3 regions of the Paenibacillus sp. FSL H8-0104 genome follow, and region 1 is predicted to be linked to each of the others. Evidence: riboswitches for the same ligand, from Rfam matches in the RefSeq annotation. Region 1 holds a riboswitch; each other region holds the start of a gene.
What was found. A riboswitch is a leader RNA that binds a small molecule or an ion and turns the genes downstream of it on or off. The one in region 1 is predicted to bind S-adenosylmethionine.
Positions count from the first base shown of each region.

Region 2: another riboswitch for S-adenosylmethionine. It lies ahead of metA (homoserine O-acetyltransferase MetA); the one in region 1 lies ahead of mmuP (S-methylmethionine permease).
Region 3: another riboswitch for S-adenosylmethionine. It lies ahead of NST38_RS25165 (methionine ABC transporter ATP-binding protein); the one in region 1 lies ahead of mmuP (S-methylmethionine permease).

Region 1 is NZ_JBBOTC010000001.1:5,993,028-6,000,908, forward strand. Features, by position in the region: gene NST38_RS26515 (ABC transporter ATP-binding protein) at 1-47, shown strand, start outside; gene NST38_RS26520 (ABC transporter permease) at 50-2,452, shown strand; gene mmuM (homocysteine S-methyltransferase) at 2,535-3,602, opposite strand; gene mmuP (S-methylmethionine permease) at 3,580-4,992, opposite strand; SAM riboswitch class I at 5,085-5,186, opposite strand; gene NST38_RS26535 (Ger(x)C family spore germination protein) at 5,257-6,459, opposite strand; gene NST38_RS26540 (spore germination protein) at 6,456-7,556, opposite strand; gene NST38_RS26545 (spore germination protein) at 7,596-7,881, opposite strand, start outside.
Region 2 is NZ_JBBOTC010000001.1:2,003,336-2,011,216, forward strand. Features, by position in the region: gene NST38_RS09150 (5'-3' exonuclease) at 1-665, shown strand, start outside; gene NST38_RS09155 (phosphodiester glycosidase family protein) at 671-1,777, shown strand; gene NST38_RS09160 (MOSC domain-containing protein) at 1,808-2,494, shown strand; gene NST38_RS09165 (ROK family protein) at 2,567-3,445, shown strand; gene NST38_RS09170 (HRDC domain-containing protein) at 3,622-4,623, shown strand; gene corA (magnesium/cobalt transporter CorA) at 4,694-5,629, opposite strand; SAM riboswitch class I at 6,081-6,204, shown strand; gene metA (homoserine O-acetyltransferase MetA) at 6,441-7,358, shown strand; gene NST38_RS09185 (PLP-dependent transferase) at 7,383-7,881, shown strand, end outside.
Region 3 is NZ_JBBOTC010000001.1:5,712,286-5,720,166, forward strand. Features, by position in the region: gene NST38_RS25155 (MetQ/NlpA family ABC transporter substrate-binding protein) at 1-815, opposite strand, end outside; gene NST38_RS25160 (methionine ABC transporter permease) at 890-1,549, opposite strand; gene NST38_RS25165 (methionine ABC transporter ATP-binding protein) at 1,550-2,584, opposite strand; SAM riboswitch class I at 2,711-2,852, opposite strand; gene NST38_RS25170 (Cthe_2314 family HEPN domain-containing protein) at 2,982-3,698, opposite strand; gene NST38_RS25175 (COX15/CtaA family protein) at 3,862-4,749, opposite strand; gene NST38_RS25180 (thioredoxin family protein) at 5,341-5,685, opposite strand; gene NST38_RS25185 (DUF2515 family protein) at 5,827-7,113, shown strand; gene NST38_RS25190 (putative polysaccharide biosynthesis protein) at 7,313-7,881, opposite strand, start outside.

The DNA of each region.
Region 1 (7,881 bases):
AGGATCGTGAAGCGATTATCTTCGCTTTGGTTACGGGGAAGGAATAACGATGGCAGTCATATTTAAACTTAGCTTGTCGTATCTGAGTAGGAACAAAATACAAAATGCGCTGATTGCGCTGCTCCTGCTTCTCTCGACACTTCTTGTATCTACAGCTATTGTCATTCTGGCGAACACAGGCAATCAGTTTTATGAAATGCATACCCGAACTCATGGATCTCATCAGATCCTGACGTTTGAAAAAGGGCTCAATGACCCTGACGCTGTGCACAACTGGTGGGCTTCTCAGGATGGAGTTCAGGTGTCCCCTTTGCTAACGTATCGTACATTGTCAGGCATCATTTTGAATGAAACTCACATCCCTAACATCTACCTGTACATGTTTAATACGCCTCCGCCGCCTTGGGGTGTGGATGAACTGATTTTCTCAAGCGGGACGCCCGACACAGTTCCCGAACAAGGCTCCGTCTGGATTCCAACGTCCATGGCAAATACCTATCATATTTCCGTAGGTGATACCATTGGCTTCAAAACCGGCTCAAGCACACTCGAATTGAATGTATCGGGCATTGTCATCGATGTACCATACGGGGCACCATTCTCCAATACAGCACGGGTCTGGATGAATCCTACCGATTATCAACATGATCTCGCGACACTTGCTGGCAACGAGAATCGTATGATGGGCATCCATTTTAACGATTACAGTATGAATTCGGTGTATTGGGAACGGTACAATCGTGAGACAGGTATTCCGTTTCTGGAATCCAAAATGGAGTTCGAGGCCATTGCCTCTTTCTATCTGATCATCAATCAGGTTATTGGATTCATCATGATATTCATGGGTGTTGTCATGCTCTCTATTGCCCTGATGACCATCGGGTTTACGATTGCGGATGCCATCCTGGCCAATTACAGAACAATAGGAATCCTCAAATCACTAGGTCTGACTTCCCGAAAAACGATAGGCACCTATGTTATTCAATATGCATTGATATCCATCGTAGCCATTATCCCTGGACTTGCACTCAGTATATGGATATCCAAATGGATCATTAATATTTCTGTATCCTCTCTTCGAGTGGGGAATCAGAACATTCCAGTCCAAGGATTGGATGCGGCCATACTGGCCGGCGTACTACTATTTGCTCTAGTGATTCTGTTCACTGTGTTATATGCCAAAAAGGCACGCAGCATACAGCCCGTGCAGGCTATTCGTTATGGTATGTCGGAGACAGATCACAGCCGGATGGCTGGGAAAATGAATTCGCCATGGGCACACTGGATCGGATTTACACGACTGCCTGTCACCGCCGTACTTGGATTCCGACATGTGTTCAAAAACACCAAAAGCTCTGTTCTAACACTCCTGCTAGCCACCATGGCTTCCTCCGTACTTGTTCTGGGTTATGTTCTGCTGACCAGTATAACCGGAATTGAACAGACCGCAGCTAAATGGGGATATGACAATGCCAATATCGCAGCAGTAGTCGTGAACAAAGGTACCTTTCCAAAGACTGAACTGAAACAAACGTTAGAAGAGGATATACGGATTAGTAATGCAGGCTGGCAAGGGAACACAACGGGTGTAATTAGCCCGGAGTCTTTGGCATCAGTAGAGGGCCAATCCATCAGTCTCAACTTGAGTGTACTGGACGGGAGTTATCAGGAACTTGGATTCGAAACGTTAAAAGGGGTTAACCCACAACATGCAAATGAAATTGCCATTGGTGTAAGTATAGCCAAAACATCAAATAAAGATCTCGGTGATCTTATCGATATCTATATTGAAGGAGAAAAGCGTACATTCCTCATCACAGGCATCTATCAGGCGATCGCCAACATGTCTGTTTCAGGCAGAATCACCATTGATGCCATGAGAAGTGTGAACCCCGGTTATAGTGAATTTGATGTTATCTTCATCAATGTGAATGATATGGCACAAGCGGGTAAGGTTGCCTCTGAATTAAATGAGCAATTTAAAGATTTTGCTTCGGTAGTCACTCAGAAGACTTTGCTTGATTCGGTTTACGCGGAAGCCGCTAACATCCTGATCTATCCGATGAGCCTGATCGGATTGCTGTTTATCATTGTGACGTTCATCATTATTTTCAGTACCTGTAGAATCAATATTCGTAAAGAAAGCAGAAAGTACGGGATATACAAATCGCTGGGAATGACATCCCGCCAAATCCGGTTGTCGCTCACCATGGGAATGTTCATACTGTCCTCCGTGGGAGCCATACTGGGTATTTTCGTCGGCGTATATCTGCTGCCTCTTCTACTCGAAATGATCCTTTCCGGTTATGGTATCGTACAACTTCCACTGATCCTGCATTGGGGTGGAATGGTACTGTTCACCTGTCTAAGCATCATTGCAGCCAGCCTTGGATCGTGGTTCTCTTCGAGAATCATTCGGGAAGCATCGCCACGTATGCTGGTTATCGAATAATGTAATCAGAATGCCTAACACAATAAAACAAGCCCTTCCATACCTCTATAGGATGTGGAAGGGCTTGTTATCATGATATGAACTATTTCCGCCATTTCTTCGCAAGTGCACCAATCTGATGTGGCGTAGTGCGGCAACAGCCGCCAATAATTTGCGCGCCCGCAGCAACCCACTGCTCCGAAGCATCACTCATGCTGCCACAAGTACCCTGTCCGCTCCACGTCTTCGTTGCTGCATCATATACTTCTCCCGAGTTCGGATACACAATAACAGGTTTATCGCTGGTACGGCTCAAAATACCCACTGCTTCCGTCACCACTTCCATCGGAGCACAGTTCAGGCCAATCGCCGCAACCTGCGGCTCGGAGCCAAACGTCTGTGCACATACCTCAAGCGGTGTGCCCTCGCTGATGCTTGTCCCGTCTTTTAAAGAAAATGATAACCAGGCATACGCATGAGGAAACTCCTTCAGTACATCAACCAGCACCTGTGCTTCCTGCAGGGAAGGAATCGTCTCAAACGCCAGAATATCAGCACCCGCTTCAAGCAGCGCCGCCATACGTGGACGGTGAAATGCGGCCAGCGTCTCATCCGACACGCCGTAATGTCCCACATACTCTGAACCATCCGCCAGATAGGCGCCGTACGGACCAACGGACCCGGCAATAATTGGACGTGGACGAAAACTGTCTCCTTCGCGATCTACTGTACGATCTGTTATATGCTCCTCATTCTCTACGTTCTCGGAACGTACCGAAGGAGCTTCTACAAGCTGACCTGTCGAGCTTTCTCTCCCTACTAAACTACTCTGCACTTCTGCCCACACGTCATCTCTCGCCTGTACAGCCAGTTCCACCGTCTTGCGGATCAGCTCCAGTGCTGACTGTTCATCGATCCCTCTCTTACGGAAACCATCCACCGTCGCCTGATAACTGGATGTAATCGCACAGTCGGCTCCTGCTCGAAAATAATCTGCATGGACCTGAACAATAACATCCGGATTCTCAAGCAACACACGAGCAGACCATAGTGGATCATCGAGATCACATCCATGCTGTTCGAGTTCCGTAGCCAACGCTCCATCCAGAATCATGACCGGATGTTCACGAAGGATCTGTTCTATGGGGTTAGTCTGTTGTTCTTGCGTCATGTACTTGTCCTCTTTTCTTATTCACACGTTCTGTCAGATAATAAGCAGCGTAACATACTGCGATAAACGGAACCCCACAATACAGCGCAATTCGCTGTGTCGGGTCAAAGGCAATACCTATGCATGAAGCCAGGCATAATATAAATGAAACAATTGGTACCACCGGATACAGTGGTGTGCGGTAGACCAGATCTTTGACCGCATGTCCTTCCCGGATATATTGTCTGCGGAACATGTATTGGGAGGCACTGATACTCATCCATACTGCAACGACAGCCAGACCTGAAATGGAAACCAGTGTAATATACACGGTACCTGGCGCAATGATGCTGGACAGCAAGGCCAGCGCACCACCCACCATACTAATCAGAAGTGCATTCAGCGGTACTCCGCTTTTGGTCAATTTGGCAAACCACGGAGAGATCGTTCTTTTGTCAGCCAGAGACCAGAGCATACGTGAAGATGCATACAGGCCTGAATTGGCAGCAGAGAGAATCGCCGTCAGAATAACAAAGTTCATAATGTCTGCTGCATAGGGTACACCCACCCGCTCCATTACCGCTACAAACGGACTTTCCAGTACACTGGCATCCGACATGGGCAGCAAGGCCGACAAGATAATAATCGTTCCGATGAAGAAAATAACCAAACGCCACAGCGTTGTATGAATAGCCTTTGGTATCGTCTTTTCCGGGTTCTCCGTCTCACCGGCGGCAATGCCGATTAACTCGGTGCCTGAGAAGGCAAAGTTTACAGCAAGCATGGTCATCAATATCGCTGTAGCCCCATGAGGGAACCACCCGGATGCGGTAATATTCGATAGAAATGGAGCCGGTTCAGAATCCGCCATGGGAATGAACCCAAACATGGCTGCGCCACCGATAATAATGAAGATTACGATAGTCACTACTTTTACAGATGAGAACCAGAACTCGGATTCCGCAAAAAATTTCACCGTTAGAGCGTTAAACAGAAAGATCATCAGTGCAAAAACCGCGCTCCATATCCATACGTTTACCGATGGGAACCAGCGCTGCATAAGCAATCCGGCGGCTGTGAATTCGGAGCCAAGCGCAACAGTCCAGGTTAACCAGTATAACCAAGCCACCGTGTAACCTGTTGCCGGTCCGATATATTTGGCTGCATAACTATGAAATGCTCCCGTCTCTGGCATATGAACAGACAGTTCACCAAGACAGAGCATCACCAGATATACAACGATGGCTCCAATCAGATAGGACAGAATGGTTCCCAGTGGTCCCGCCTGCTGAATCGTGTAACCTGAGCTGAGGAATAATCCCGTTCCAATGACTCCTCCGAGAGAGAGCATGACCACATGCCGTGCCTGCATTTTCCGCTGAAAATGCCCTTTGTCGTTGTTGTTCTCCATACCTGCTGCTCCCCTACTTCTTCATCCAGAAAAAACAAAAAAGACCCACTCTGCCTAAAGAGTGCGCCGTTACTGACAAATAAAAACAAACGCTCCTATCTATCAGGCTTTCACCCGCTGGAATTAGCACAGTATCCTTCAGATCTGTTGCTGAGGTTTCTAAGGGCCAGTCCCTCCACCTCTCTGGATAAGAAAATGATTTTTTACTAATATAGCGATCTATCATGAATGTGTCAACAATTAAATAATATATGGCACACCTCGCTATTCGGTGGAAGACCCCGGATTCGTGATGGTGGTCTTTACCTCATAGGTGATCGGCACGGTGCTAAAAATTTTATCCCAATCGTCTTTGACTTTTTTCCATGTTTTAGGTTCTTTGATACGTAAGCTATCCCGAAAATCCGCAACATCTACTTTATAGGTATGCTGCAGTTTGTATAACAACTGTCGAATCTGTTGTTTGGCAAGTTCAGCAAATTCTTTTTCCAATTCACTGAGATACGCACCTTTTTCCTCTTCCTCGGGAGCACGCCAATCCTCCATCAACCAGCCTTCGGATTCAGTTTTCACATGGAATGAAATATCATCGCCAACCACTTTTGGAATTATTGTTGTTTTTTTCTTCTTCATTTCATATACAACAGTGAACCCCTCTTTATTGTATGTCTTCAAGATACCTCCTTTTTCTTTAGGTCTGAGCCAAGATAGCCCTTCTAGATCCGTTTGGCTGAGTTCCCCGATGAATTTTGTTGTTTTCCCATCAAAGATACTGGCACCGGAGAACTTGTCCTCTCCATTGAAGTTCAGTACATTCTGGAGCAAAAAGCTGGAACCGGATTGCATTTGTGCATCTAATTTGGAGAGTAGAACGGGGTCCAGGATTTTATTGGACAAGTATGAATTACCGGTAATACCTGTAAGATAAAATGCTGGAATCCGGGAAGGATCATCTGAAGTCAGTACATCAACAGCGCGATGATGGCTAATCAACACCAGACAGTTAGGACGAATATCGTTATCCCGAAGTACAAAATCCAGCAGCTGGTCCAGACCATACTTTTTGGCGATATCCTTGGACACAACGATAACCTTCAGATGATGTCCGATGAGCGGATGATCTCGTCTCAGTGCAAACTGACGAAAGATTTGTAGCAAGGAATCTCCGGTAAGCTGTTCATTGGAATAGGACGTTTTACCAGAAGCAGGCGAACCGGATTGTTGGCTCTTCTGACTGCTGGAATTACCGGGAGCAATCTGTACCGTGGCTGTCACATTGTTCTGCTTGGAATACCCTCCTCCCTGATTGGCGATGTTCTCCTCAAATTCCGTCTCTTTGCCGATATCGATCCCGAGACCAACGTAGACACTTAGATCCTCTATCTCTCGACTGCTCCAACATCCGGATATCGTTAAGAGAATGCATAATACAGTGGCTAAGCGTAACAACATGCGGAATGTAATCATGCATGCTTGCCTCCTTTTTTGCGAATCAGACTTAACAACAGTAGTACCAGAGGTAAAATTCCAAACAAAAATACGGACACATTGCCTAGCATATCTCCTAGTACGAAGGTATCATCCACTGTTTTGGGTATCATTGCTGTCAGATAAATGAACGGCAGCAGGCCGTACATGATGCCTTTGATTTTTTTGGAACGAAACAAATCACGAATACCCACCGAAGCGCAGTAATGTGTAATTGCTGTAGTCGAAAAGATTTGCATAATCCAGATGACCAGCAATAAGGATTCAAAACGCTCGAATATCAGACCCTGGATTTCGAAGCTTCTTACCAAATCCAGCGTTGGCCAGGTTCGAGTTTTGATGCCATCGAGCGATAAACTGCCTATAACCATCACCACCGTGATCAAGTAGATAATAGTGGATATGAGTATCCCCCAGGTCATCGCTTTATTGCTCTTCTTCGGATTTTTCATATAGGCAGTCATGATTAACATCACCTCATAGCCCGTATAAGATAATAGTGAAGGCTTCAACCCTTGGAAAACGGGCATAATCCCATCACCGAGGACGGGTCTCAGATTGCCAATCTCGAATAGCTGATTACTAAGCAAAATTTCAATCACAAATATAATAATCGTAATCGGAAGGATGATCTCAAACACGCGTACGATAACGCCAAGCCCGCCTGAAATCATATATACACCGATCCACATGAAGACCATCACAATCGCCCAGGTGGGGGTGCGTTCGAGCAGATACATCCCAGTTACTTCAGCCATAACTCTGATTTCGAATGCGGCAATAACTATGAAATACATAATCATAGACAATCCCAGTATGTAAGCAATCCAGCTGCCCGTAATCTCACGGGTGAACTGGAAGACGGTTTTCTCCGGAAATCTTCGACACAGGGTAACCAGAATTATTCCGACACCTATGATAATGAATCCAGATAGGATAATGGAAATCCAGACATCGGGTGTTCCGACAGCTTTGCTGGTCGTTCGAGGTAACGTCAATATCCCGGCACCAAGCATGTAATTGACAATAATTACAACAGCCTGTGTCGTGGTTAGCTTTCCTTGGGAGCCATTCACTTTAGTTCACCTCCAGACCTTCAGTAGATGGAATTCCATTTATTTTTTCCGATCATCATCGATCGGATTAGTCATTTTGGGACGCATTCTCATCATATTTAGCGGTGCACGGATAACAAAATCCTTCCATTCATTCATGTGATAGGGAACGGCTGGTGCAACATAAGGTACGCCAAAGCTTGAGAGTCGTGCCAGATGTGTACACACAAGCAGAAAGAACATAACCACGCCAAACAATCCGAGTACGGCTGCGCTGAACATAGCGGCAAATCGTAGAATCCTTAGCGTTAATCCCGCACTATAGACCGGAATCGTAAAGGAAGAG
Region 2 (7,881 bases), 4.0 Mb from region 1:
AATATGCAGCCTACAAAGGCAACCGGGCCGAAGCTCCGGATGACCTGATTCCCCAATTTGCTCTGATTCGTGAAGTGATGGATAGCCTGGGTATTCCGAATATAGGTGCACAAGGATTCGAAGCCGACGATTGCATCGGGACGCTTGCGAAGTATTATACCGAAGAGACCGATATGAATGTTATGGTACTGACGGGTGACCACGACATGTTGCAACTGATCAATGACCGCACAAGTATCATTATTATGAAAAAAGGCCATGGCAACTACATGGTGTACAACCCTGAAACGCTCATGGCTGAGAAACAACTGACACCTCGTCAAGTGATTGACATGAAGGGTCTGATGGGAGATGCCAGCGACAATTATCCCGGAGTAAGGGGAATTGGTGAGAAAACAGCGTTGAAGCTTGTACAGGAATACGGCTCCATTGAGGGGATTCTGAGCAACATGGATAAACTGACCCCTTCGGTGCGTAACAAGATTGAGAATGATTTGGACATGCTTCATCTGTCCCGCAAACTGGCAGAGATTCATTGTGCTGTTCCGGTTGCCTGTGCACTGGATATCTGTGAATTGTGTCTTGATCCGGATATGGTGATGGACAAGTTTGAACAACTTGAGATGAAGAGCCTTGGCTCTTGGATGGGAGTGGCAATAGGGTGAGCAACATGAATAACGTACGAACAGGCAAAAAGTGGTGGACAGGGGCTATGGCCCTCGTCCTGGCCTTGCCCGTAATACTTTCGGGAGCAGTAAGTGCACCACAGACAGTGGATGCCAAAGCAGCAATTAACACCAAAGTACAGAAAGTAAAAGCAGCAGGACGTAATTTTACCGTACAGACCGTTTCGATTCCAAAGGGAACACCGGTTACCGTGGGACTCGCGAAGAAGCAAGTTGGTCAGACGGCAACATTGCCATCGATTGTGAAAGCCTATGGTGCGCAAGCAGCCATTAACGGAGCATTTTTTGAAGCATATAACGGAGCACCAGATCCATACGGTATGTTAATAGCAAATGGTAAGGTCATACATATTGGAAGATACGGAACATCCATCGGATTTAAGGAAGACGGCTCGGCGATCATGGATTCACTTCAGGTGAGTTTGACAGGTAAAGTAACGGATACAAAAGGTAAATCACGGAGTTGGTATGCAACCTTTATTAATCGAACACCTTCAGCGAACGCAAGCATTACGATGCTGTATACGCCTGAACGAGGTGCCACAGTTGGATTCAAAGGTGGCACTGCGGTTGTCATGGAGAAAGGTATCGTGACCAAAAAAGTGCCCAATACAAATGTAGCGATTCCTAAGAATGGCTCGGTACTGGTTTTCACAGGTAATCAGAAGTCTTCTTCGGACCGTTTCACCGTTGGTTCGACCGTAGAAATGAATTATAAGTATACGAACGCAGCAGGCAAAGAGATCCCTTGGCAAGATGTAGTGACTGCTGTTGGGGCAGGACCCCGTCTGGTAAAAGACGGCAAGGTAGCTGTCAATCCGACGAGCGAAGGTTTCAAGGATGCCAAGATTCTTAATGCTTCCGGAGCCAGAAGTGGTATTGCGATCATGGCGGACGGTTCTGTTATGCTGGCTACCGTTTCCGGAGCAACAATCAAGGAGTGGGCAGCGGTGATGCAGAAGCTTGGTGCCAAACAGGCCATGAATCTGGATGGCGGTGCTTCCTCGGGTATGTATGCCGGTGGCAAAATGCTGACTTCTCCAGGCCGGCTCTTGAGTAATACACTCGTATTTGGCGGCTCCGTGCGTTAAAAGAAAGTGATTATGGGAGGTATGACGCAAATGACACTCACATCTGATCGAAAGCCAGGGAAGGGCAATACAGCTGTTCTGGCCATTAATGTAGGACTGCCGCAACCGCTCCCTGGGCAGAAGCGTGAAGTGCTGAGCGGCATTGTGAAACATCCTGTATCCGACGCGGTTTTCCTGTCATTCACTGGAATGACAGGGGACGCTCAGGCGGATCTGGTGCATCATGGCGGCCCTGACAAAGCCGTTTGTGTATACGATTACAGTCGTTATCTGGTGCTCGAACAACTGATGGATCGTAAGCTGGATTGGGGAGCTTGTGGAGAAAATCTGACGGTTGAAGGCTGTGCCGAAGAAGACGTACGGATTGGTGATGTGTACGAGTTGGGCGAAGCCACAGTACAGGTCAGTCAGCCCAGACAACCTTGCTTCAAGCTGGGTGCGAGGTATGACTATAAGGAGCTGCCTGTTTATTTTCAGGAGAGTGGATATACCGGCTTTTACTTTCGTGTACTGCAAGAAGGTGAGGTAAGGCCTTCATCGATATTTCGACGGATCAGCACCGATCCAGCCTCAATGACGGTTCTTGAAGCCAATCGAATCATGCATCAGGGGAAAGAAAATGTCGAAGGTATTCAGGCGTTGCTGGCCATTCCTGCGCTGTCAGACAGCTGGAGGCAAACGTTAATGAAACGATTGTCCAAGCTGGAGAACAAGTAGCAGGCTAATTATCGTGTCATCAAGTAAAGCAATTCGAATTCCTTTTTAAACTAACTTGGGAGTGTGACTAACATGACGATCTTAGGCGCAATTGAAGCAGGCGGAACCAAATTTGTATGTGGTATTGGCACAGAAAACGGAGAAGTTCTGGAACGCGTAAGTTTTCCAACAACAACACCGGAAGAGACCATGGCTCAAGTGATTTCATTTTTTGAAGGCAAAGGCATTGAAGCTCTGGGTGTAGGTTCATTCGGTCCGATTGATCCGATTGAAGGAAGCCCAACATATGGCTATATCACAACAACACCGAAACCACATTGGGGACAGTATAACGTGATTGGCAAGCTCAAGGAGCATTTTGATGTGCCGATGACATTTGATACGGATGTGAATGGTGCGGCACTTGGAGAAGCAACCTGGGGCGCTGCACAAGGTCTTGAGAGCTGTCTGTATATCACTGTGGGTACAGGTATTGGTGCAGGTGCTGTGGTTGGCGGTAAAATGGTCCATGGATTGTCACATCCAGAGATGGGACATATCATTGTACGCAGACATCCGGAGGATACATACGAGGGTTTCTGTCCGTATCATGGTGACTGCCTCGAAGGCCTTGCAGCAGGACCGGCCATTAACAAACGTTGGGAGCAACCGGCTTATGAACTGCCTGCAGATCATAAAGCTTGGGAGATCGAAGCACATTATCTGGCACATGCACTGATGAATTATGTTCTCATTCTCTCTCCGCAGAAAATCGTCATGGGTGGCGGAGTAATGAAGCAGGAGCACCTGTTCCCGATGGTCCGTAGCAAACTGCAGGAGTTGCTGGCTGGATACGTTCAGCATCCGGCACTTCAATCCGACATTGACCAGTATGTTGTTTCACCAGGACTTGGTGACAATGCGGGTCTGTGTGGTTCACTGGCGCTTGCCAAGTTGGCATTGAATAAGTAGGTCATTAAGGGATTGACGAATTTTACCATTGTGGTATGATATGGGCAACAGCATAGTACGGTTAATGAGGAAGCACCTCTCTTGCATGGATTTTGCAGGAGGGGTGTTTTTTTGTGCTGCCTATAGGTAGCATCTTTAACTCGTATAAGCTGAATATTCAAAGGGAGGGAACGAAAATGGAAGTCATTTTCATGAACAGATTGTCCAGAATGTCAGATCAGAATGCAGAGTATGCACAGTTATGGATTGGGGAAGAGGAAGATAGTTGGCAGCTGGGATGGAGTCGCTACGAGGAAGGAGAGCGTGAGGACAGCATCTGGTATGAGGGGACTTCTTGGGAGGAGCTGCTTCATATTTACCGTCATCAGCTTGCCATACAGATGAGTGAGGGGTACCGACCGCAGTTGCAGGGGTTATTTCATGAGAATGATGATCTGAAGTCACGCAGTTATGGTGGACAGCGGCTCCATTGTTACAGTGAGTTATACGGCAATGAGCAATTATATACGGATCTGTGCACATGGCGCAGGAAGAGAGCTGTGTCTGACCGGAAGGCACCGTATTTTATTGCAACAAATCGTCTGCTGCGTTTGATCAGTGCCTTTGTTCCGCAATCGCTGGATGAACTGATGCAACTTCCGGGCGTAGGAGAGAGCAAAGCAACTGAGTATGGTACGGAATGGATGGAGATTACAACCGGACTGGAGCGTTCAACGACATTCCCGCTGGACTGGGTATACACGGCGCTGAAGGAAGAAGAGTATGAGAGTTGGTTATACAAGCAGAGAGAGCAGAAGTACAAGCAGGAACTTGATAAGTTCACCACACGTAAGCAGGTGCTTGAAGGCATGAAGGAAGGGTATACGTTAGAGGAGATTGTTAATCGATCCGGATTATCCCGACGCGAGTTGGTTGAGCTGTTAGAGGCACTGGATCACGAAGGTTATGACACCGATTGTCTTCTTGATGTGGAGCTGGCAGTGATGCCAGAGAACGAACAAGAGGCCGTATGGAGTGCGTATGAGGAGCTGGGAGATACGTTCCTGAAGCCAGTATTACATAAGGTGTATGGAGGAGAGAAACCCGATGGAGGAAGTCTGGAGCAGGTCTATGAAAGACTGCGCATGATTCGAATCCGCTTCCGTCGGCACGCAGAGACAGAGAAGAATGTTGGTTAATAATCAGAAATGAAAAAAGACGAGGCGTTTCTCCCGGAGGAGCGCTTCGTCTTTGTTATTTCATAAAAGTTCATACCCAGTCTTTCTTGCGGAAAATGAAGAACATGCTCAGGCCCAGTGTAACCATCAGACCAATCACAACAAAATAGCTGTATTTCCAGTTAAGCTCTGGCATATTCGTAAAGTTCATGCCGTATATACCGGTAATGACTGTCAGCGGCATGAAGACCGTGGTAATGGCGGTAAATACACGCATGATCTCATTCGCCCGGTTCGCAATACTGGATTGGTAGGCTTCTCGCAAGTTGCCCATCAGGTCGCGATAAGTCTCAAAGGTTTCAGATATTTTTACAGCATTCTCATAGATGTCACTGAAATACTTTTGCAGTTGATCATCGATGAGACGCAGATCTTTTTTATTCAAGGTGTTAATAACCTCTTTCTGAGGTCCAAGGACTTTTTTCAGCCACAGAATCTCACTGCGTAGCCCGATGATTTCATTCAGATGTGACTTTTTGGTGTGCATCAGAATGTCTTCCTCAAGCTTCTCGATCCGTGCTTCAATTCGGTCACCTACGGTGAAATAATTATCAACAATCAAGTCAACCAGCAAATACAGCAGACGATCCGGTGTACTGATTTCCTGTTCCCACAGGATGGGTTTCAGTGTACGCAATTCGCTGACCTTGTGCTTGGTAACACTAATAATGAAATGTCTGCCGAGAAACAGGTTGACCGCACGTAGAAATATCTCTTCATCATCAAAACGGATGCTATTAATCACAATAAAATAATGGTTCTCATAAATTTCAATCTTCGGACGTTGTTCTTCGTCACTAAGACAGTCTTCCACAGCCAGATCATGCATCAAGAACAGCGGCTGAAGTACCGCCAAATCGTCTACGTCTGCATCAATCCAGTAAAATCCTTCCGCTGGTGGAGTCAGCGCCTGCTGAATGTCGTCCACCGGAATAAATACACCGTTGTTAACCAACCGGATTTTCATCGTTAATCTACTCCTTCTGCACCCGCCAACTTGGCGGATATTATCATTATGGGCGCAAAAAGAACAAATCAGCCGGTCGGCAGCGGAGCCTGGAGATCAGGGCTGCGTTCACTATATAATCAAACGGAAGTCACGTCCCGCTGCCGGCATGCTGATGTCAATTCTCTATGCAGTTTGTCGGAATTCGGCTGCCAGTCAGGCCTCGGGTCGCCATCCATTTAATATGTCACCTCTCACATAAGGGTTTATAACACCTTGTTTAGTATACCGCTGGTACAAGGTGCTTTCAAGCGCAAAAATGTGTCTATTTCGCGCCCTGAGGCAGTGTATGACAACGGATGATGAACGGTTCCGATCTGGGAAGCAGACATCGAACTGCATCTTGACGTGAGGGCATTAATGTAATAAAGTAGACGGTGAACCATATTTAATTACAATCTAATACAGCGAAATCTTATCAAGAGTAGGTGGAGGGACTGGCCCGATGAAACCCGGCAACCGGCGGTATACCGCACGGTGCTAATTCTTGCAGTGACTAAGTGTCAAGTGGCACTGTTGTAACTGAGAGATGAGAGAGGCGCATATCTTTTTTACATATGACCTTTCTCGAAATCCGAGGAAGGTCTTTGTTATATGCCCCGACTTCTCAGCAGTGATTTTCGCTAAGGAACTTGAGGTTGTTTGTAACGTTGGATGAAAGAGCAATTCAATGTTTTTACAAGCTCAAGGCAGTCTATAACTGTATTGATGTGAAGACATCAAGCCAAGGGTGGCTGCATCTATCTATGCACAAGGAGGAGTTAGACTTACTATGCCAATCAAAATACCCGATACTCTACCAGCAAAAGAAGTACTTGAAGGAGAGAATATCTTCGTCATGGATGAAACTTCTGCATATCAGCAGGATATTCGTCCACTCCGTATCGCTATATTAAACCTGATGCCCACAAAGGAAACGACCGAAACACAATTGCTTCGTCTGGTGGGAAACACGCCTATTCAGGTGGATGTCGTTCTTGTACATCCCAAATCCCATACGTCGAAGAATACGTCTCAAGAGTATTTGGATCTGTTCTATAAAACCTTTGATGAGATTGAGCACCGTCGTTTCGATGGAATGATCATTACGGGTGCCCCGGTGGAACAGATGGATTTCGAAGACGTGAACTATTGGAATGAAATCCAGGAGATCTTCGAATGGACCAAAACCAATGTGACTTCAACCCTCCACATATGTTGGGCTTCTCAGGCAGGTTTATACCATCATTTTGACGTACCCAAGGTTGCACTTGATGAAAAGTGTTTTGGCGTTTTCCCACATACCATCAATAAACCACATGTTCCGTTGTTGCGTGGATTCGATGAAGTATTCAACGTTCCACATTCCCGTCATACGGAAGTGAGACGCGAAGATATTGAAAAGAATGAGAATTTAGAGATTTTGGCTGAATCCGAGGAAGCGGGGATCTTCCTGGTTGCTACCAAAGACGGCAAACAGATTTTTGCCACAGGACATGCCGAGTATGACCCGTTCTCATTAAAGTGGGAGTATGACCGGGATGCAGCCAAAGGGTTGGATATCGCATTGCCTAGGCATTATTATCCGAATGACGACCCTTCCCGTGTGCCACCAGCTACTTGGCGCGCTCATGCCAACTTATTATTCTCTAACTGGCTCAATTACTATGTGTATCAAGAAACACCTTACGATATTGGCCCGCAAATCTAATCGAGATTACAGGAGGATGCAGCAATGGAAGACAACAACAAGTTGAAAATCGAAAGCCGCTTAGCACAAATTGGGTCCATCAATGAACCGGTAACAGGCGCCATTAACTTTCCGATCTATCAATCCACTGCGTTTCGCCACCCTAAGCTTGGACAAAGCACGGGGTTTGATTATATTCGTACGACTAATCCAACCCGTAAAGTATTGGAAGAAGCCGCCGCAGCGCTGGAGTCCGGTGATGCAGGGTTTGCCTGTAGCTCGGGAATGGCTGCGCTGCAAACGATTTTTGCCATGTTTGGTCAAGGGGATCATCTGATTGTATCGCTGGATCTGTATGGTGGAACCTATCGTCTGCTGGAACGTATTCTGTCCCGTTTCGGCGTAACTGCTAGTTATGTGGACACGAATGACCTTGTAGCACTGGAGAAGGTTCGTCAGCCGAATACCAAAGCTGTATTTATTGAGACACCAACCAATCCACTGATGATGATCACCGATGTGGAAGCCGTTGCTTCCTGGGCGA
Region 3 (7,881 bases), 280 kb from region 1:
CCTTTATAACGTTCTTTGATGAATGTTTTCACTTCTTCGGAGTGCAAAGCAGCAGCCAGTTTTTGGATTGCATCTGCATCCTTGTTGTCCTCACGGGAAACGAGGATGTTCGCGTATGGGTTACCTTGCAGATCTTCGATCAGCAAAGCATCATTCGCCGGATTCAGGTTCGCTTCGAGCGCATAGTTAGCGTTGATGAATACCAGATCCGCTTCATCCAATTGACGAGGCATCATGGCTGCATCCAGCTCAATGATATCCAGGTTCTTCGGATTGGCTGTGATGTCTTGAATCGTAGATGAGATATTTGTGTTGTCTTTCAGCGTGATAATGCCTTCCTTCGCAAGTAACAACAGTGCACGTCCACCATTGGATGGGTCATTTGGAATTGCTACTTTTGCGCCGTCTGCCAATTCATCCAAAGACTTAATCTTTTTGGAGTATCCGCCAAAAGGTTCAACATGAACAGGTGTTACAGAAACGAGGTTGAATCCACGTTCTTTATTCTCTGTGTCCAGATAAGGTTGGTGCTGGAAGAAGTTTGCATCCAATTTTTTGTCAGCAAGTTGCTGATTGGGTTGTACATAGTCATTGAACGTAACGACTTGCAAACGAATACCTTGTGCTTCCAGTTCAGGCTTGATGCTTTCCAGAATCTCTGCATGTGGTGTAGGTGAAGCTCCAACTTTCAATTCAACTGTACGAGGTGCACCTGCTGAATTGTCTGCGCCGCTATCGGCGTCCTTGTTGTTTCCGCAAGCTGCGAGAACCGCAATCAACATAAGACTAAGTAGAGCAAAAGACCATTTTTTCATGTGTAAAACCCCTTCTCTAATCATTTTGTCATGTGGCATCCGCATTATTGCATAACCATCATGTTATCTATGTGTTATTTCCTGGTGAAAAATGTAACCAAGCGATCTCCAGCCATCTGGAGAATTTGCACTAGAATGATCATCGACACTACGGATATAATCATGATCTCATTTTGATAACGGAAGTATCCATAGTTGATTGCCAGTGTTCCCAGACCTCCACCACCAACCATGCCCGCCATCGCCGTATAGGAGACAAGCGTAACGATGGTGATCGTTATACCAGCAAGCAGTCCAGGCAGTGCCTCAGGCAGTAACACCCGTCTTACAATCTGTCCGGTCGATGCACCCATCGACTGTGCCGCTTCAATGACACCCCGATCAACTTCTCGCAACGTCGTCTCCACCAAACGAGCAAAATAAGGAGCTGCTGAAATCACCAAAGGAGGTATAACGCCGAGCACCCCCGTAGCTGTACCGACGAGTATACGAGTGAATGGAATAAGAGCAACAATCAATATGATAAATGGGACTGAGCGCAAAATATTCACAATCAGGGATAGTATAGTGTACACTGCCCGTGACTTAATCGAAGCAGATCGGGCTGTCATGAACAGCAGTACTCCGAGCGGTAAACCTAAGATAACGGTAAACAAGCCTGATACACCCAAAATTTGCAGTGTCTCAATGGAGGCTTTACCAACCTCTTCCCAGCGAACTGTTGAAAAATCCATCTAACGAAGCACCTCCACATCAAGTCCCTCAGCGGTTAATTCTGATATCGTCCGATCAATCGCATTTGAATCACCCTCGAACCGAACGGTCAGCTGCCCATAAGGAACCTGTTTGATCGTAGAGATTGTACCTTGCAGGATGGCAAAATCCACGCCTGTCTTACGTACCGTTCTAGACAAAATCGCTTCATACGTTTTGTTACCCAGAAAGGATATCTTCACAAGTTTGGAAGCAGCACCTGCCTGCAATTCAACGCCTGCATTTGCCAGAGCGGTCTCTTCCAGAGCAAGTCCAGCTTCATGGTCACGCATCATGAAGTCCCGCGTGATCGCATGCTGTGGCTTCAGGAACACGTCTGTTACAGGTCCTTGTTCCACAATGCCACCTTGATGAATGACAGCCACCTTGTCACAGATGTTCTGAATGACATGCATCTCATGTGTGATCAGCACAATCGTTAGGTTGTACTTTTCATTAATGTCGAGTAATAACTTCAGGATTGAATTTGTCGTCTGCGGATCAAGTGCCGAAGTAGCCTCATCACAGAGAAGTACATTTGGATCACTTGCAAGTGCTCTCGCAATCCCTACACGTTGTTTCTGGCCACCCGATAATTGAGCCGGATATTTGCTGCTGTGGTGCTCCAGACCAACCAGTGCAAGCATTTCCTTCACTTTGCGATCAATGGCTTCCTTGGGTGTATTCACAAGCTTTAGTGGAAAAGCTACATTGTCATATACCGTTGCCGAAGATAACAGATTAAAGTGTTGAAAAATCATTCCGATCTTGCGTCTCTGTTGCTGCAATTCGGTTTTGCTCAGTTCAGTCAGGTTAATTCCGTCAAGCCATACCTCACCCTCCGTAGGCCGTTCCAGCAAATTAATACAGCGAATCAATGTGCTTTTGCCCGCTCCGGAATGGCCAATCACTCCGTAGATTTCGCCCTTTTGGATGCTCAAATTCAACTCGGATAACGCTGTTGTAGATTTTGTTCCTTTGCCGTACGTTTTCGTTAAACCTTTTAATTCAATCAATCGCACTTGCCCCTTTCCAACCACCTACTTGTATCTTTACCCGATCTAAAGGAAAACTCCCCTTAAAGTACAAAAAAAGAGCCCTTTGCAGATACAAAGAGGGCTCTTCACGTGAAAGAATATACCTTCTCATCTGCCAAAATCGTGTCTTGCACCATTTTGTAGGAATTAGCACCTAACATCTATAACGAACGATACATGTATCATGTCATTACAAATCGGTTGCCGGGCTTCATCGGGCCTGTCCCTCCGCCGCTCTCGATAAGAAATATGTTGTTGTAGGATTTTATAAGTTCATGTAGTTTATGCTTTATAATGTGAACGTAACTTCCAAAAAATCAGTTATATCCGTGTAACATTCGATTGAAACTCAGTATATTCCAAGTATTCCGATTTGTCAAAGGGAATTATTTCTTTTCCATATTTTATTGATATAACTATAAGAGGCTGTTAACGTTTCACAGACCATATCGACACCCTGACGCATTTCCTGCACATGCTGATTCAGATCCTCCAATTTCACTTTACCTTGCAAGGTCTGGTGTAACTGCCACAGGTCATCGTGCATTTCTGAGTTCATGTAGTGAATTTCCATATTACGTCGTTTGCGCAGCTTGCTCATCGGCTCACGATAAGAGTCCTTGATCTGTATTAATTGCAACGCAAGATCATGATGTTCCCTCGCATAGTCGAACTGCCTTAACATTGTGAAATAAGAAAAATGCGCTTTGGTATTTGAAGTATTCAACTGGAATATTTCATTTAATACCGTGCCGACTTTATCCAGAATGGCAAAGCAGCGGATAAAGCCATCTTTGTAGAAATACACATACCGTGCATACTCGGCTTTTTCAGTCGGCGTCATATCATCCGTTGATCCTGCAACGACCTTTTTACGAAAATGAGCAGCAGCGAAACAGCTTTGCTCCAGTTCATCCAGTGAGGAGATGAGTCCCTGAGTCCACACATACAGTTTCCGATAGTCATGCGTGGGATCATGGTCCACATGCATTTGTCGTTGAAATAGCTCAAGCGTATGCGCCATTGCGTCCATCGCTGCCTTCAATTTACCTTCGTTTATACGTGGCTTTTCCCCCAACAACGTTCGCAGCATATCTAACCTCCTCTTTTCCAAATCAACAAGAATTCATCACCGTAAACGAAACATCATTCATTCCGTGTAATTGCTGCTTGCCATAGGTTGCCCTGATCCCTCTGACATCAAACAAAGTCCACCTGTCCAATGATGTACATCACTGGATGGTGGACTTTCATATTTAAAAACGATTAGCCGGGCGATGTAGCTTGTACACCAGGAAACTCATATACGTTAAGACTCCGAACAATATGGCGATATCCAGCATATGAGCAAGAGCTACGAACATGTATACTTCCGGACGGTTCATTGTCACCATCATGAAAATACCAATGACTACTTGCATCAGAATAAGAACAACGGATACCACACCCAGAGTACGCATTTCCTTGTTGTCCGGATGATTACGGTAAGCGAAATGACCCAGGATTGCGATAACAATCACGAGCGACGCAGCTGCTGCACGGTGAGCAAAAGCAACCGCTACCCCACCCGAAAGCTCAGGAATAATCTGACCGTTACAAAGCGGAAATCCAGAACATCCGCCGGCAGAATCCGTGTGACTCACAAATGCACCTGTGTATACCACGAGATATGTGTAAATGGTGGAGAACCAGACCAGATTCCTGAATTTTTTGCTAACCCGAGGGTATTTATTCAGGCGCTCCAATCCGCCATCTTTGGCCTCCTGCCTTATGCCCAGCGCCATCATTAGAGAACTCGCAAAAGCAATCAGTGCAAAACCAAAATGCAGTGCCATGACTGCTGAAGATTGGGAGAAGACAACGGCAAAAGCCCCCATGATTCCCTGGACGATAACAAATACCAGAGTTAAGAAAGAAAACAATTGCAGGTCACGGCGTGACTTGCCAAACCGCAGAAAAGCAACAAACGAGGCAATGGACAACAGTCCAGCCAGTGCACTTACAGCGCGATGGGAATATTCAATGAGTGAAGCCACAGTATGTGCGGGAACGAGTTTTCCGTTACATAAAGGCCATTCTGTTCCACAGCCAAGGCCTGATTCCGTTTTGGTTACGATGCCTCCACCAAAAGTGGCCAGAAACATGACAAGACAGGTTAATACGGTTAACCATTTAAACAAAGTTAAGTGTTTCAATTTTTTCTCACCCGCTGTTGGTTTAAGATGGCGAAGAATATTCTCCGCTTGTTTCGGTACTTTGACACTTATTTCACAACTAAATTCATTATAACGGATAAAATGTTCATTGACGTCGCGCTTTGTGACAAAATGTTAACGTCTGGTGAAATAATGACCCGCAGGTCATTGGAGATATGTAATTGAGGGATATGCCAGTTCAATTGTGTCTTAAACAGAATCCTGAACACACAAACGCCATTTCCCTATTTCAAGAGAAATGGCGTTCTTTTTATTATACCCTTTTACAACATGAACCTGTCATACTTTTATATAAGTTCATGAAACATTTACACAATAACGGAGAGGACAGAAATAACCAGAAGAAGCGGAGCTAAAAGCTTTCTGAAAGAAAGCTGCATCGGAAGCATATGCTTCGCCTTTATCCCCGGATTTTCCCTTTATAAAAGGGATCAAAGAAATCTGGGGATAACAGCGATCGGAAGGTTATTCTGGCATCGTAGTGCCTGTGTGATATTCATCATTTGAACTTATATAACATTATTTATGGATCGTGTTGTACACTTCAACTGCTCGATCTAAGAACTGCTCAATCTCTTCTCTCGACTTGCGCAGCTTGTTCACATACCGTACGAGTTCGCGGCCATCTGTATACGCCACAAAGCTCGGAATGCCAAGAATATTCTGCTCTTCACTAACGGTTCCAACCTGATCCACGTCGACCTCAATCAAGGTCAATTCACGTGCATATTTCTCTTCAACCTCAGGCATAAACGGATCGATGTATTTGCAGTCACCACACCAGTCTGCCTTGAATACGGCAATCGTCAAACGTGGGGATTGGATGGCTACATCAAAAGCCGGTTTGGAGGTAATCTGTTCCATTCGGTTCATCTCCCTTTCTGTACCTTGTCTTACCCTAAGTGAAGCAAATTGGCGAGTGGAAGTCAAATAATCAGCGCATACTTAGAATAACCACATGGTCTGTGAAAATAAACCCAGAACATCATGAAAGGATGTCACATCATGACTTCCACCAGAACCGATTCTTCCAGCGAACAACATCACGGGTCCCTTCTGCAGATGGTCCGTTCCATTCCGGGTGCTGCCCGTGAAATCTGGCGTGGCAAACAGGCTGCATGGCAAGCTTCAGCACAGCTTCGTCACCCATTGCGTGACATCGAGTGGGATACCGATACGGCAGCTGCCTTACAGTCTGAGGTGGAGCGTTTGTTACCTACCAGCAACAAATCTTTTACACGCACGGACCAGGTTCAAAGCGCACTCGTCTGCGAAGAAGATTGCATCATTCTGGAAGAGATTAAGACACTGACTCAGGAGCACAATCGGAGTAATATCACCCGCACGGCAGCCTATCTGGAATGTTATGAGCAATATCCCGAACTGCATTGGGCACTACTGGCCCATATGGTCTCTCGCAACGGCGGATATCACATGACAGATCTTCAGAGTGACTTAATGCATAATCTACAGAATCAAAGCGATCACCAGCATATGTATCGGCTGCTGGAGCGGTGCAATGCACTCATTTTCCAGGATGCATATCCACAGCTTCTGCTGTATATGAACAGTCGCCGGATTGGACGTAGCTGTTTCCATCTCTTGTCGCACTTTCACGTATCGGCGTTTATGACGCCGTTTTGGGAACGCTTTTGGCTGGAACGATGCAGTTCACTGCTAAGTGTGGCATTAATTATTAATGAGCAGAACTATATCGAGAGCCGGGTGGTGCAACATCTTTATTTTCAAAAAGAAGTACTTTCCAAACCCGCATTCCATCTGCATAATCTGGCCGGTCTGAATCATATCGTCTTTCCTCTTGGACAGGGAGCAGGACTCGCAGGACGCGTCATTGAACATTTTGGCAAACTAGATGAGCGAATCATGTTTGGTAAAGGGCTATATGCCCTGTTGTTTGGCGTGGAGCAAGTACACACACATGTGTTGGAGTTCGCACGCTTAGTTCCCCATCGTGGCTCGCGCGCTGAATATTGGCCTGGGCTGTTTACCAATCGTGAAGACGAGGCAGGGGAACATACACTTTATGCTCAGGAGCTAATGGATGAAGAATGGCTTCCAGAAGGGCAACGATTATATAGTCCGGAACTGCTCTCCGTATGGGGGGACACACCTTATGAACCGATCACCAGACATGACTGGCTTCAGACTCGGGATAGTCTCGGTTATCTGACGGCACCGCGTCGGCCATGGCTGTTTGAGATGAGTCACGAACACCGGTATGGCATGCTGAAAACAGCACTGGCTCATGATGCCAAGGCCATCACACACTAATGCTAAAAATCATATAGAGCAGGCAAAGACGGATGATGTGATACCCGATGTACCGCTAATCCTCGCTTGCTGGGCTAATGTCGAGTTCAGTCGCTCAACTCTCCTTAACTATACAAAAAGCCCTGTCCGCTAAACAGCAGACAGAGCCTGTATCCTATTTTCACAAAATATTGGAGCATGGATGATGCTCCTTGCATGTTTAACCTCTTTGCCCAGCTCCACGTTGAAGACGCATAAGTGGACGAAGAATTTTTTGCAGAATACGGGGGTAACTGCCCAGCTCGTCCTTGCGCAGTACACGCAGCACAACCATGAGAACCAGATACACCACCACAACAAGCAAACCAACCACAAGGCAGGTAAGCAAGAAGGATACACGCGCTGGCAGGAACAGTCCAAAGATCGTATTGCCAATCCAGTTCGTTGCAAATCCTACACCTGCTGCAAGCAACACTGTAATGATAAATCCTTTCCAACGATCTCCCATGATGGAGAAATCAACGATTTTGCGAAGGACCCGCAGATTCAGGTACGTGATGACCAAGAAGCAGAGGGCCGTTGCAATAATGATGCCGTAAATGCCGAAAATCGGCGCCAGAATCAGACTTGCGATCAGTTTGATCACAACACCTGCTGCGACACTGATCATCGTAATCCGCGGTTTCCCTACCCCTAGTAAAATAGAGTTGGTGGTCATCATCGTAATCTGGAAAATGGTACCGAATGTTAACAAGGCAATGATCGGCGTTCCATCCAGATTGGTAAACA